Regions from separate parts of the Phreatobacter oligotrophus genome, predicted to be linked through region 3. Evidence: riboswitches for the same ligand, from Rfam matches in the RefSeq annotation. Region 3 holds a riboswitch; each other region holds the start of a gene.
What was found. A riboswitch is a leader RNA that binds a small molecule or an ion and turns the genes downstream of it on or off. The one in region 3 is predicted to bind glycine.
Positions count from the first base shown of each region.

Region 1: it holds a riboswitch for glycine, as region 3 does, so the genes downstream of both, gcvT (glycine cleavage system aminomethyltransferase GcvT) here and C8P69_RS08770 (D-amino acid dehydrogenase) in region 3, are expected to answer to the same signal.
Region 2: it holds a riboswitch for glycine, as region 3 does, so the genes downstream of both, C8P69_RS19795 (D-amino acid dehydrogenase) here and C8P69_RS08770 (D-amino acid dehydrogenase) in region 3, are expected to answer to the same signal.

Region 1 is NZ_PZZL01000001.1:91,123-94,387, reverse strand. It holds gene gcvPA (aminomethyl-transferring glycine dehydrogenase subunit GcvPA) at 1-155, opposite strand, end outside; gene gcvH (glycine cleavage system protein GcvH) at 215-589, opposite strand; gene gcvT (glycine cleavage system aminomethyltransferase GcvT) at 620-1,765, opposite strand; glycine riboswitch at 1,963-2,069, opposite strand; gene C8P69_RS00450 (hypothetical protein) at 2,162-2,806, opposite strand; gene C8P69_RS00445 (pyridoxal phosphate-dependent aminotransferase) at 3,011-3,265, shown strand, end outside.
Region 2 is NZ_PZZL01000010.1:166,710-169,974, forward strand. It holds gene C8P69_RS19780 (tripartite tricarboxylate transporter permease) at 1-252, opposite strand, end outside; gene C8P69_RS19785 (tripartite tricarboxylate transporter TctB family protein) at 263-727, opposite strand; gene C8P69_RS19790 (MarR family winged helix-turn-helix transcriptional regulator) at 896-1,405, shown strand; glycine riboswitch at 1,439-1,536, shown strand; gene C8P69_RS19795 (D-amino acid dehydrogenase) at 1,676-2,938, shown strand; gene panC (pantoate--beta-alanine ligase) at 2,958-3,265, shown strand, end outside.
Region 3 is NZ_PZZL01000003.1:341,072-344,336, reverse strand. It holds gene C8P69_RS08775 (SH3 domain-containing protein) at 1-787, shown strand, start outside; glycine riboswitch at 970-1,067, shown strand; glycine riboswitch at 1,071-1,160, shown strand; gene C8P69_RS08770 (D-amino acid dehydrogenase) at 1,198-2,460, shown strand; gene C8P69_RS08765 (hypothetical protein) at 2,574-3,044, opposite strand.

The DNA.
Region 1 (3,265 bases), on a different contig from region 3:
TCGACATCGAGCTCGCCCTTGGCCTTCGGCAGGTCGACGAGGCCTTTGAGCAGCTTCGATTTCGGCACGTTGGCGAAGAGGTCGTCGACGGCGGCGACGCCGATCTTGGCCAGCATGTCGGTGCGGTCTTGGGGCGTCAGCGGCAGGTAGCGCATTGCGGTCTCCGGGCAGTCGGATGGGGAGGCGCGGGCCGCAGCGAGCGGCCCGCCGGCACTCACAGCGTGTCGAGGAAGGCCTTGTAGGCGGCCTCGTCCATGAGCTCGTCGAGCTCGGCGGGATTGGCGATCTTCACCTTGAAGAACCAGCCCTTGCCGGCCGGGTCGTCGTTGACGGTGGCGGGCGCGCCTTCGAGGTCGGGGTTGGCCTCGACCACCTGGCCGGAGACCGGCGAGTAGATGTCGGAGGCGGCCTTGACGCTTTCGACCACAGCGGCGCTGTCGCCCTTCTTCACGGCCTTGCCGCTGGAGGGGAGCTCCACGAAGACCACGTCGCCGAGCTGCTCCTGGGCGTAGTGGGAAATGCCCACCGTGCCGACGTCGCCGTCGATGCGGATATATTCGTGGTCCTTGGTGTATTTGGTCGTGGCCATGGTCATCCCCTGGTGAAGTGGTTCGGCGGCTCAGCCGCGGACATAGCGATGCCGTGCGAAGGGCATGGTCACGACCTTGCCCGGCAGGTCCTTGCCGCGGACCTCGAGGAGCACGGGCGTGCCCGGCTCGGCGAAGCGGCGGTTGACGTAGCCCATGGCGAGCGGGCCGTTGATGGTCGGGCCGAAGCCGCCCGAGGTGACCGTGCCGATGGGCTGGCCGTCGGCGGACTTCACCACCGTTCCCTCGCGGGCCGGAGCGCGGCCATCGGGCAGGATGCCGACACGCAGGCGCGACGCACCCTCGGCCAGCTCCTTCTGGATGCGGGCGGCGCCGAGGAAGCCGCCCTCGGCGCGGCGGCGCTTCTGGATCGACCAGGTGAGGCCGGCCTCGACGGGCGAGGTTGTGGTGTCGATGTCATGGCCGTAGAGGCAGAGGCCCGCCTCGAGGCGCAGCGAGTCACGGGCGCCGAGGCCGATCGGCTTGACGCGCGGATCGGCGAGCAGCTTGCGGGTCAGCGCCACCGCATCGCCGCTCTTCACTGAGATCTCGACGCCGTCCTCGCCGGTATAGCCGGTGCGGGAGACATGGGCCCAGATACCGTCGATGGCTAAGTCCACCGAGGTCATGAACTTCAGGCCGGCGAGCGAGGGCGCGAGCGTCGCCACCGCCGCGACGGCCTCGGGGCCCTGCACTGCGATCAGCGCGAGATCGTCGGCGACCTTCAGGGTCACGCCGGCCGGGAGATGCGCCCGCATATGGGCGTAGTCGGCGTCCTTGCAGGCGGCGTTCACCACCAGATAGAGCCAGTGCTCATGGCCGGGATGGCCAAGGCGCGTGATCATCAGGTCGTCGAGGATGCCGCCCTCGGCATTGGTGAACTGGGAATAGCGCTGCTGGCCGAGCTTCAGCGCCATGACATCGGCGGGCACCAGGGCCTCGAGCGCGGCGGCGGCCGTCTCGTAGCGGCCGTCCTCGGGGATGAGGAAGCACTGGCCCATATGGCTGACATCGAACAGGCCGGCGCTGGTGCGGGTCCAGTTGTGCTCAGCAAGGACGCCGGTCGGATACTGCACCGGCATGTCGTAGCCGGCGAAGGGGACCATCTTGGCTCCGAGCTCGCCATGCAGGGCATGGAGAGGTGTGGTCAGCAACGGGCCGTCCTGGGGCTCGCCCATGGGTCCTGCACTCCGGCGCGCGGACGCGTCCGGTCATGCCGAACACGTTCCGATTACGGGCTTGTCGCCCGCTCGCGCCCCTCTGTCGCAGGACCTGAGAGATTCACCGCGGCCCGCAAGGGCCGACGCCCTCGGGCGCCATCGGCTTACTCCGTCGGTGGGCCGGGATTGGACCTCCGGCCGCTTTCCAGAATGCCATTCCCCCGGCGGTCCTTTTGCCTGAGAGGTTCCGGGGCCGTTGCTCCTTCGGCGCCGGGGGATCCCATCAATTCAAAGACCACCCGGACTCTCCCGCCGGGTTCATATGGCACGGCATCGCAATGGCCGGATCATGCGGCGAAGTCAAGGCGAGCCTGTGGGCACGCCTGCCGCAAAGAAAGGCAGGCGCGAAAGGCGTCAGCGCTGGGCGGTGCGGGCGCGGCCGCGGCGCTGGCGCTCGGGCTGCTGGGCCTGGGTGTCGAAGCCGACGAAGATGATGTAGGTGGCCAGTTCCGCAGCCTCCGGCAGGGGGAAGCTCACCTGGTCCTCGACCTGGGTGAAGGAGACGCTCGGCGAGCCCGAGGGGATCTCGATCGGCACCTGATAGAGACGGGTCCAGACTGGCGTCGACAGGCCGCGCGTCACCGCGACGCGGATCGGCAGCGTGACGCGGCCGGCATCACCCTTCGGGCCGACCAGGACGCGGCCCTCGATGCCGACGCGGATGGTCATGGTCTGGCCCTCGATGCGGCACTCGCGGGCAAGATCGGTGATCGTGCCCTGGTAGCGCAGCTCGGTCGGACCCTCGCCCCCCTGGCGCCAGACGGCCGAGCCGTCGCGAACCTCGATGCGCGGGCAGGCGTCGGGGTTGAGGTTCTGCTGGCCCTGCGGGACGGGCTGGCCGAACAGGGCGGTATGGACGGGCGAGCCGACGCCGGGCGGCGTCTGCGGGGCGGGCTGCGCCGCCTGCTGCGGCTGGCCGAAGAGATTGCCGCCGGTCGAGCCGCAGGCGCCGAGCGCCAGAGCCGTCATCAGCACGGCCGTTGCCTTCCAGATACGCACGCCCAAACCCTCGCATTGCCGTCGGGATCGGCGCTTATAGCAAGAGCCGTCGGGCGGAACAAAGGCGTTCATGCTGCCATCCACCGGCAGGCTGCGACGCCGTTCATCGGCTTCGCTGATGGACAAATCGCACGTTTTTCATGAGAAGGGCCGAACGCCGCCGCTAGACTGGCGCGATTGCCCCCGCCCCACAGGATAAGCCGCATGACCGCCGATCTCCTCGCCTCGCTGCGCCCGGAAGCCTCGGGCGCCCCCGCCAGCGGCATCGTCGAGCTGTCGAAATATGCGCGGGCGGCCGGCGACGTGATCCAGCTCTGGGTCGGCGAGGGGGACACGCCCACCCCCTCCTTCATCTACGAGGCGGCGACGCGCTCGCTCGCGGCGGGCGAGACCACCTACACCTGGCAGCGCGGCATCCCGGAGCTGCGCCAGGCCATCGCGACCTATGCCTCCGACCTC
Region 2 (3,265 bases), on a different contig from region 3:
CAGGTTGATCAGGATCGCAGTCGTCGAGCCGCCATACTGCGCGCCGTAAAAGATGCCGGCCATCATGATGAGCGCCGAGACGGGCTCCAGGCCGAAGGTAGCCGGCAGGAGCATGGCGATGGTCGCCGACGGGCCAAGGCCCGGCAGGACGCCGATGGCGGTCCCGAGAAACACACCGATCAGGCACCAGACGAGGTTCGTCGGGGTTGCCGCAACCGAAAGACCCATGAGCAGGTCGGCGAAAATGTCCATGATCCGCTCCTCAGCCCCCGGTGAACCACGAGCCGACAAGCGGCATCTGCACGGAAAGACCCCAGACGAAGACGAGCGCACAGGCGGCGACCAGGCCGGCCGCGCCGAGAAGCGCGACGGGGCTCCAGCGGAACTCGCGGCTCGCCATCGCCGACAGGAGGATCAGCACGAAAAGACCGCCGATCATGCCGATCGGCTCGATCATCAGACCGAAGAGCGAACAGGCCGCGGCTATCAGCAGGAACGGCTTCAGCCGAATGGGATCGAGCGGCGCACCATTGATCCGGATACCGCGCACAAGTGCGACCAGGCCGAGAAGGATGAGCGCTGCCGACAGAACCTTGGGGAAATAGCCCGCACCCATCCGGCCCGCGGTTCCCATCGGGTAGTTCCATCCGAACCAGAGCCCCGCGACACCGAAAGCCAAATAGATCGCCCCGGCGTAGAACTCCTTCGGACTCTTGACGACAACCATGGCCGCCTCCCTCGTCGCGCTTGTTGTCTCGTTGCGCGATCGGCGGTGATCATGGGCAGTTTGTTGCAATACGCAATAATTGAAATTCGCAATAAATGATACCTAACTTGTATAATTGCTCTCCAATGCCGTCGCCGTGGCACCGCGCGGAACTCCAGGGACCAACCCATGCTCGAACGATCACTGACCTATCTCCTCTCCTCGATCGTCGAGGACGGCATCGGCAGCGCCAACCGCATCTTCGAAATCCGCATCGGGTTGAGCGTCCGCGAATTGCGCGTGCTGCGCCTGGTGCGCGCCAATCCGGGCATCACCTTCACCGTCCTCGCAGAGCGGACCAAATTCGAGAGGACGCTGACGTCCAGGACCGTTTCGAAGCTCATCAAGGCCGGTTTCATCGAAAGAAGCGCTATTCCGAGCGATGCGCGGGCTTTCGGCCTAACGATTACGCCTGACGGCGTGGCTTTGTGCGAGCGGGCGGATCCGCTGACCGCCGAGTTCGAGACACTGATGCTGGCACCCCTGAGCATGGCGGAACGCGAGGCCTTTCTGAGCGCCGTCGAACGGCTCAAAGTCTGGATCGAGGGTGGGTATGCCGGCGAGGTCGCGAACCGCTATCCCAGGGCGCGCGCCGGCGCCAAGCCGTTCAACCGAACTCGTGATTTTGTTGGAAAATGAAACTAACTTGACAGACAATGCTTCTCGGGTATGGTCTTTCACGCGGAAGAGTTCGCGGGCTTTCGGGCCGCCGCGACGCCGAAGGAGCAACCGCCCCGGAAACTCTCAGGCACCAAGACCGCGCCTTTTTGATCGACTCTGAAAAGCGGAGCCCGCAGGCTCCCGCCGATGGTGTAAGCGGATCTGGCCGATGAGCGGCCGAACGCGATGCTCTCAGGCCAATGACAGAGGGGGCTTCTGATCCGTGCGTCGCGCGGAAGGAGAAGCCGCATGTCTACTCCCGAGAACCTGAACGTCGCCGTCATCGGTGGCGGCATCACTGGCGTGACAACCGCCTACAATCTGGTCAAGCGCGGGGCTCGCGTCACACTGTTCGACCGCCATCCCTACACGGCGATGGAGACGTCCTTCGCCAATGGCGGTCAGCTCTCCGCCTCCAACGCCGAGGTGTGGAACAGTTGGGCCACTGTGTGGAAGGGTCTCAAGTGGATGACGACGCCGGGCGCGCCGTTGCTCTTCAACCCGCGCCCCTCCTGGCACAAGATCTCGTGGATGCTCGAGTTCATCGGCTCGATCCCCAAATACGAAGAGAACACGGTTACAACCGTGCGGCTTGCTATCGAGGCCCGCGCCCATCTCATGCGGATGGCGGCCGACGAAGGCATCGCCTTCGACTGCGAGAAGCGCGGCATCCTGCATTTCTACGAGAACAAGAAGGACTTCGAGGCGGCGACGCGCGTCAGCGCGCTCCTCGCCAAGGGCGGCCTTGAGCGCCGCGCCGTGACGCCGTCCGAGATCAAGTCGATCGAGCCCGCGCTGCGTGGGACCTACCATGGCGGCTTCTACACCGAGAGCGACTTCACCGGCGACATCCACAAGTTCACCAACGGCCTCGCAAAGGCCTGCCAACGTCTCGGCGTGACAATGCGCTTGTCCGACGAGGTGCTGTCCACCAAGGCGAGCGACCACGGCGTGACCGTGATCAGCCAGTCGACAGAGCCGCATCTCGAAAAGACCGAACCGCCGACCGAGGTGCATGTCTTCGACCGTGTCGTGGTCTGCGGCGGCGTGACGTCGCGCAACCTCGCGCGGATGCTCGGCGACCGGGTGAACATCTACCCGGTGAAGGGCTATTCCATCACCGTGCAATTGCCTGAAAAGGCGGACCAGGAAGCCGCGCCATGGGTCAGCCTGCTCGATGACGCCGCGAAGATCGTGACGAGCCGTCTCGGCCCCAACCGCTTCCGTGTCGCCGGCACCGCCGAGTACAACGGCTACAACCGCGACATACGGGCCGAACGCATCGACCCGCTGATCCGCTGGTGCCGGGCCCATTTCCCGGGCATGAGCACCCGCCAGTCCGTGCCGTGGACTGGCCTCAGACCCATGATGCCGGACATGCTGCCGCGCGTCGCCCGTGGTCGGCATCCGCGTGTGTTTTACAACACCGGCCACGGCCATCTCGGCTGGACGTTGTCGGCCGCGACCGCCGACGCGGTCGGCGCGCTCGCCACGGCCCGCGTCAACGCGTGAGGCGAGGAAGGCGATCCACATGAAGACTTCGCCCGAGTTCGCAGGTCACGACATCGTCCGGAAGCCCGGCGAACTCAGGGCTTGGTCGCGCGCCTGGCGCACGGCGGGCGAACGCGTGGCACTCGTGCCGACCATGGGCGCGCTGCACGAGGGGCATCTATCGCTTCTTCGGCGGGCGCGCACCGAGGCCGACCGCGCCATCGTCTCGATTTTCGTGAATCCCACGCAGTTCGCGCCGGGAGAAGACCTCGCCGCCTATCCGCGCACCTTCGCCGCCGATCTCGCGGCGATTGCAAGCGTCGGCGAGGCGTTGGTCTACGCGCCGGA
Region 3 (3,265 bases):
CCTCAAGCCCGACAGTCTCGACCACAACATCAAGGGCTATGTCGCTCTTTTCCGCGCAGACGCCGACGATCCATCGCGTCCGGGACGCGCGGATGACGAGGGCCAGGCGATCGAAGTCGATCTGGTGGTGAGCGAGACCAGGCTCATCGCCGTGAACACGCGCGTGGTCGAGGGCAATTCAGTCCAGGACGACGAGTGGTGGGAGCGTTTTGTTGGTCAGTCAGAGGGGATGCGTTCCGACCGCAGGCGGCTGCCGCGCGGCACCGAGACTTGCGACATCACCGCCTGGTCGATGGACCCCGATCCCGCCGGGATGACCCTGCGCGCGGCTCCCAATGCGCAGGCACGGGCGATCGGCCGGATACCCCCGCCGTGGAAGGCGCCCGACCGCCTTGGTGATCGAGGCCAGACCTACCGCTCCCAGTTCAGGGTGATCGGCTCCCGGCCGGGGTGGTTTCTGGTGCGGGACATCACCGCACCGGGAGTGGCCTATGGCGAGCGCTATCCCCGCACGCTGCCCCAGGCGCCGCGCGGCCAGGGATGGGTCCCGGCGAGCCTCATCGGCGCGGCGCTTGCCAATACCGGACTGGCTCGCGGCGAACTGCGGCAGGCGCCCAGCGAGTTTTCCGCGATTCGGCCGGTGGCGCGTGAGCCAACGCCCATCGGTCCCGGCGACGTCGTCGAACGCCTCCACGCCTGCTCGGGAAACTGGGGGCTGGTCGAGATCGGCGGAGAGCGGGGATGGTGGCGCGGCATCTGTGCCAACCAGGTCTCGAATTGCAGCTGATCGCGGCGGCCGCGCGCGGCGAGGCCGGCCATGCTTCACCACCGGTTTCAGGCCCCGTCGAAGAAGAGAGGCAGCCGATGCGGCCGGGCAGGGGCCGCGCAACAGAGCCGCCGGAGCCTGGCGCCCCGGTGGCGTGCCGTCCCGCGTCTCCCGATCTTGACGAATGCCGGGAAGGCTCTACCCTCATGACCGCGGAAGAGTTCGCGGGGGTTTCACCTGCCGCGGCGCCGAAGGAGCAACCGCCCCGGAAACTCTCAGGCAAACAGACCGCGCCGAAACGTGACTCTGAAAAGTGGAGCAGCAGCTCCCGCCGATGGTGTAACCGCAGGTCCGATGACCGGCCCCGCGGGATGCTCTCAGGCCAATGACAGAGGGGGCTTCGATCCGCCGTGCGCGGAAGGAGACCCGCTATGCCCACCTCAGACACGATCAACGTCGCCGTCATCGGCGGCGGCATCACCGGCGTGACCACCGCCTATAGCCTCGCCCGCCGCGGCTGCCGCGTCACCCTCTTCGACCGCCACCCCTATGCCGCGATGGAGACCTCCTTCGCCAATGGCGGCCAGCTCTCCGCCTCCAATGCGGAAGTGTGGAACAGCTGGGGCACGGTGCTCAAGGGCCTGAAATGGATGATGTCGCCGGGCGCGCCGCTGCTGGTGAACCCCAAGCCCTCCTGGCACAAGATCAGCTGGATGGGCGAATTCCTCGCCGCCATCCCGGCGCATGAGGACAACACCATCACCACGGCGCGGCTCGCCATCGAGGCCCGCGCCCACCTCCGGCAGATGGCCGCCGAGGAGGGCATCGATTTCGACTGCGAGGATCGCGGCATCCTGCATTTCTACCAGTCGAAGGCCGACTTCGACGCGGCGGCGCGGGTCACGGCGCTCCTCGCCCGCGGGGGCCTTGCGCGCCATGCGGTGACGCCGGCGGAGATCCGGTCCATCGAGCCGGCGCTGCGGGGCCAGTTCCATGGCGGCTTCTACACGCCCTCCGACTTCACCGGCGACATCCACAAGTTCACCATCGGCCTCGCCGAGGCCTGCGAGCGGCGCGGCGTCGCGATGCGCTTCTCCACCGAGGTCCTGGCGACCGAGGCCCTGGAGGATCATGTCAGCCTCACCGTCCGCTCCACCGAGCCGGTGGCGGACGGCGCCCCGGCGGCCGCCGAGACCCTGCGTTTTGACAAGGTCGTGGTCTGCGCCGGCGTGCTGAGCCGGGAGGTCGCCCGCGGCTTCGGCGACCGCATCAATGTCTATCCGGTCAAGGGCTATTCCATCACGGTCCATCTGCCGGAGGCCGCCGACCAGGAGGCGGCGCCCTGGGTCAGCCTGCTCGACGACAAGGCCAAGATCGTCACCAGCCGGCTCGGCCGCACCCGGTTCCGCGTCGCGGGCACCGCCGAGTTCAACGGCTATAACCGCGACATCCGGGCCGAACGCATCGCCCCGCTGGTCGCCTGGTGCCGGCGCCACTTCCCCGGCATGAGCACGCGGCAGGCGGTGCCGTGGGCGGGTCTCCGCCCGATGATGCCCGACATGATGCCGCGGGTGACGCGGGGCCGGAACCCGCGCGTGCTCTATAACACGGGCCACGGGCATCTGGGGTGGACCTTGTCGGCCGCTACGGCCGAGGCCGTCAGCGCGCTGGCGACGGCACGGCCCAACGCCTGATCGCGCGCCTGTTCACGGGGGGCCAGCCGCATGGTCGCGGCGGGCCCTTCGTGGCGAGCCTTCGGGCTGGCAGCGTCCTGACCGCTAGCGGCTCACCGGGACGCGCCGGCATGCTACCGCGTCGCGCTGGACGAGCCGGTCTCCGCCGGGCATCGCACCCACCCCGCCTCGTCCGGCATGGGGCCCGATCCTGTGGAATCGAAGTTGAGCGTGCCGTCGGCGCGCAGGCGCAACCGGACGGTGGCCGGCGTGCTGTCCTGATCGTCGAATGCGCGTCCGCGACCGACCCAGACGTTGCCGCGCCGCGTCCAGGTCCGGATGCTCCAGCCGCTTTCGTACTGGAGGATGGACCGGCCATCGATGCGCGTCGGGGTGAGTTCGCCCGTTTCCGCGCACTGGGCGAGATCCGAAGCCCATGTGCCGTGGAACGACCGTGGCAAGCGTTCGGCGGCGGCCGCCGCCATGATGCCCGTCGCAGCGACAAGGCAGGCCGCGGCGATGACCTTGCAGGCAAAAACTGTCTTCATCATGCGCCCGTTTGCAGCGTTTGAGACCATCGCGGTGGACCGGATGAGCCGGCCCATCGGCATGTCTTCTGGCCGGTCAGCGTTTCGCGACCGCGCTACCGCGGCGATTCTGCGTTTCCGATGCGTCTCGCGAGGGCGAGCTCATCATCCGACGGGGCCGGCCGGCCGAAGTTCGAGCGGGACGAGAAAAGGCCCGCGGATGGTCTCCGCGGGCCCGAAAGTTGGGAGCCGGCAGCCACCTAGTGGGAGCTGGCTGCTTCGGCAGGCCCATGATGCGG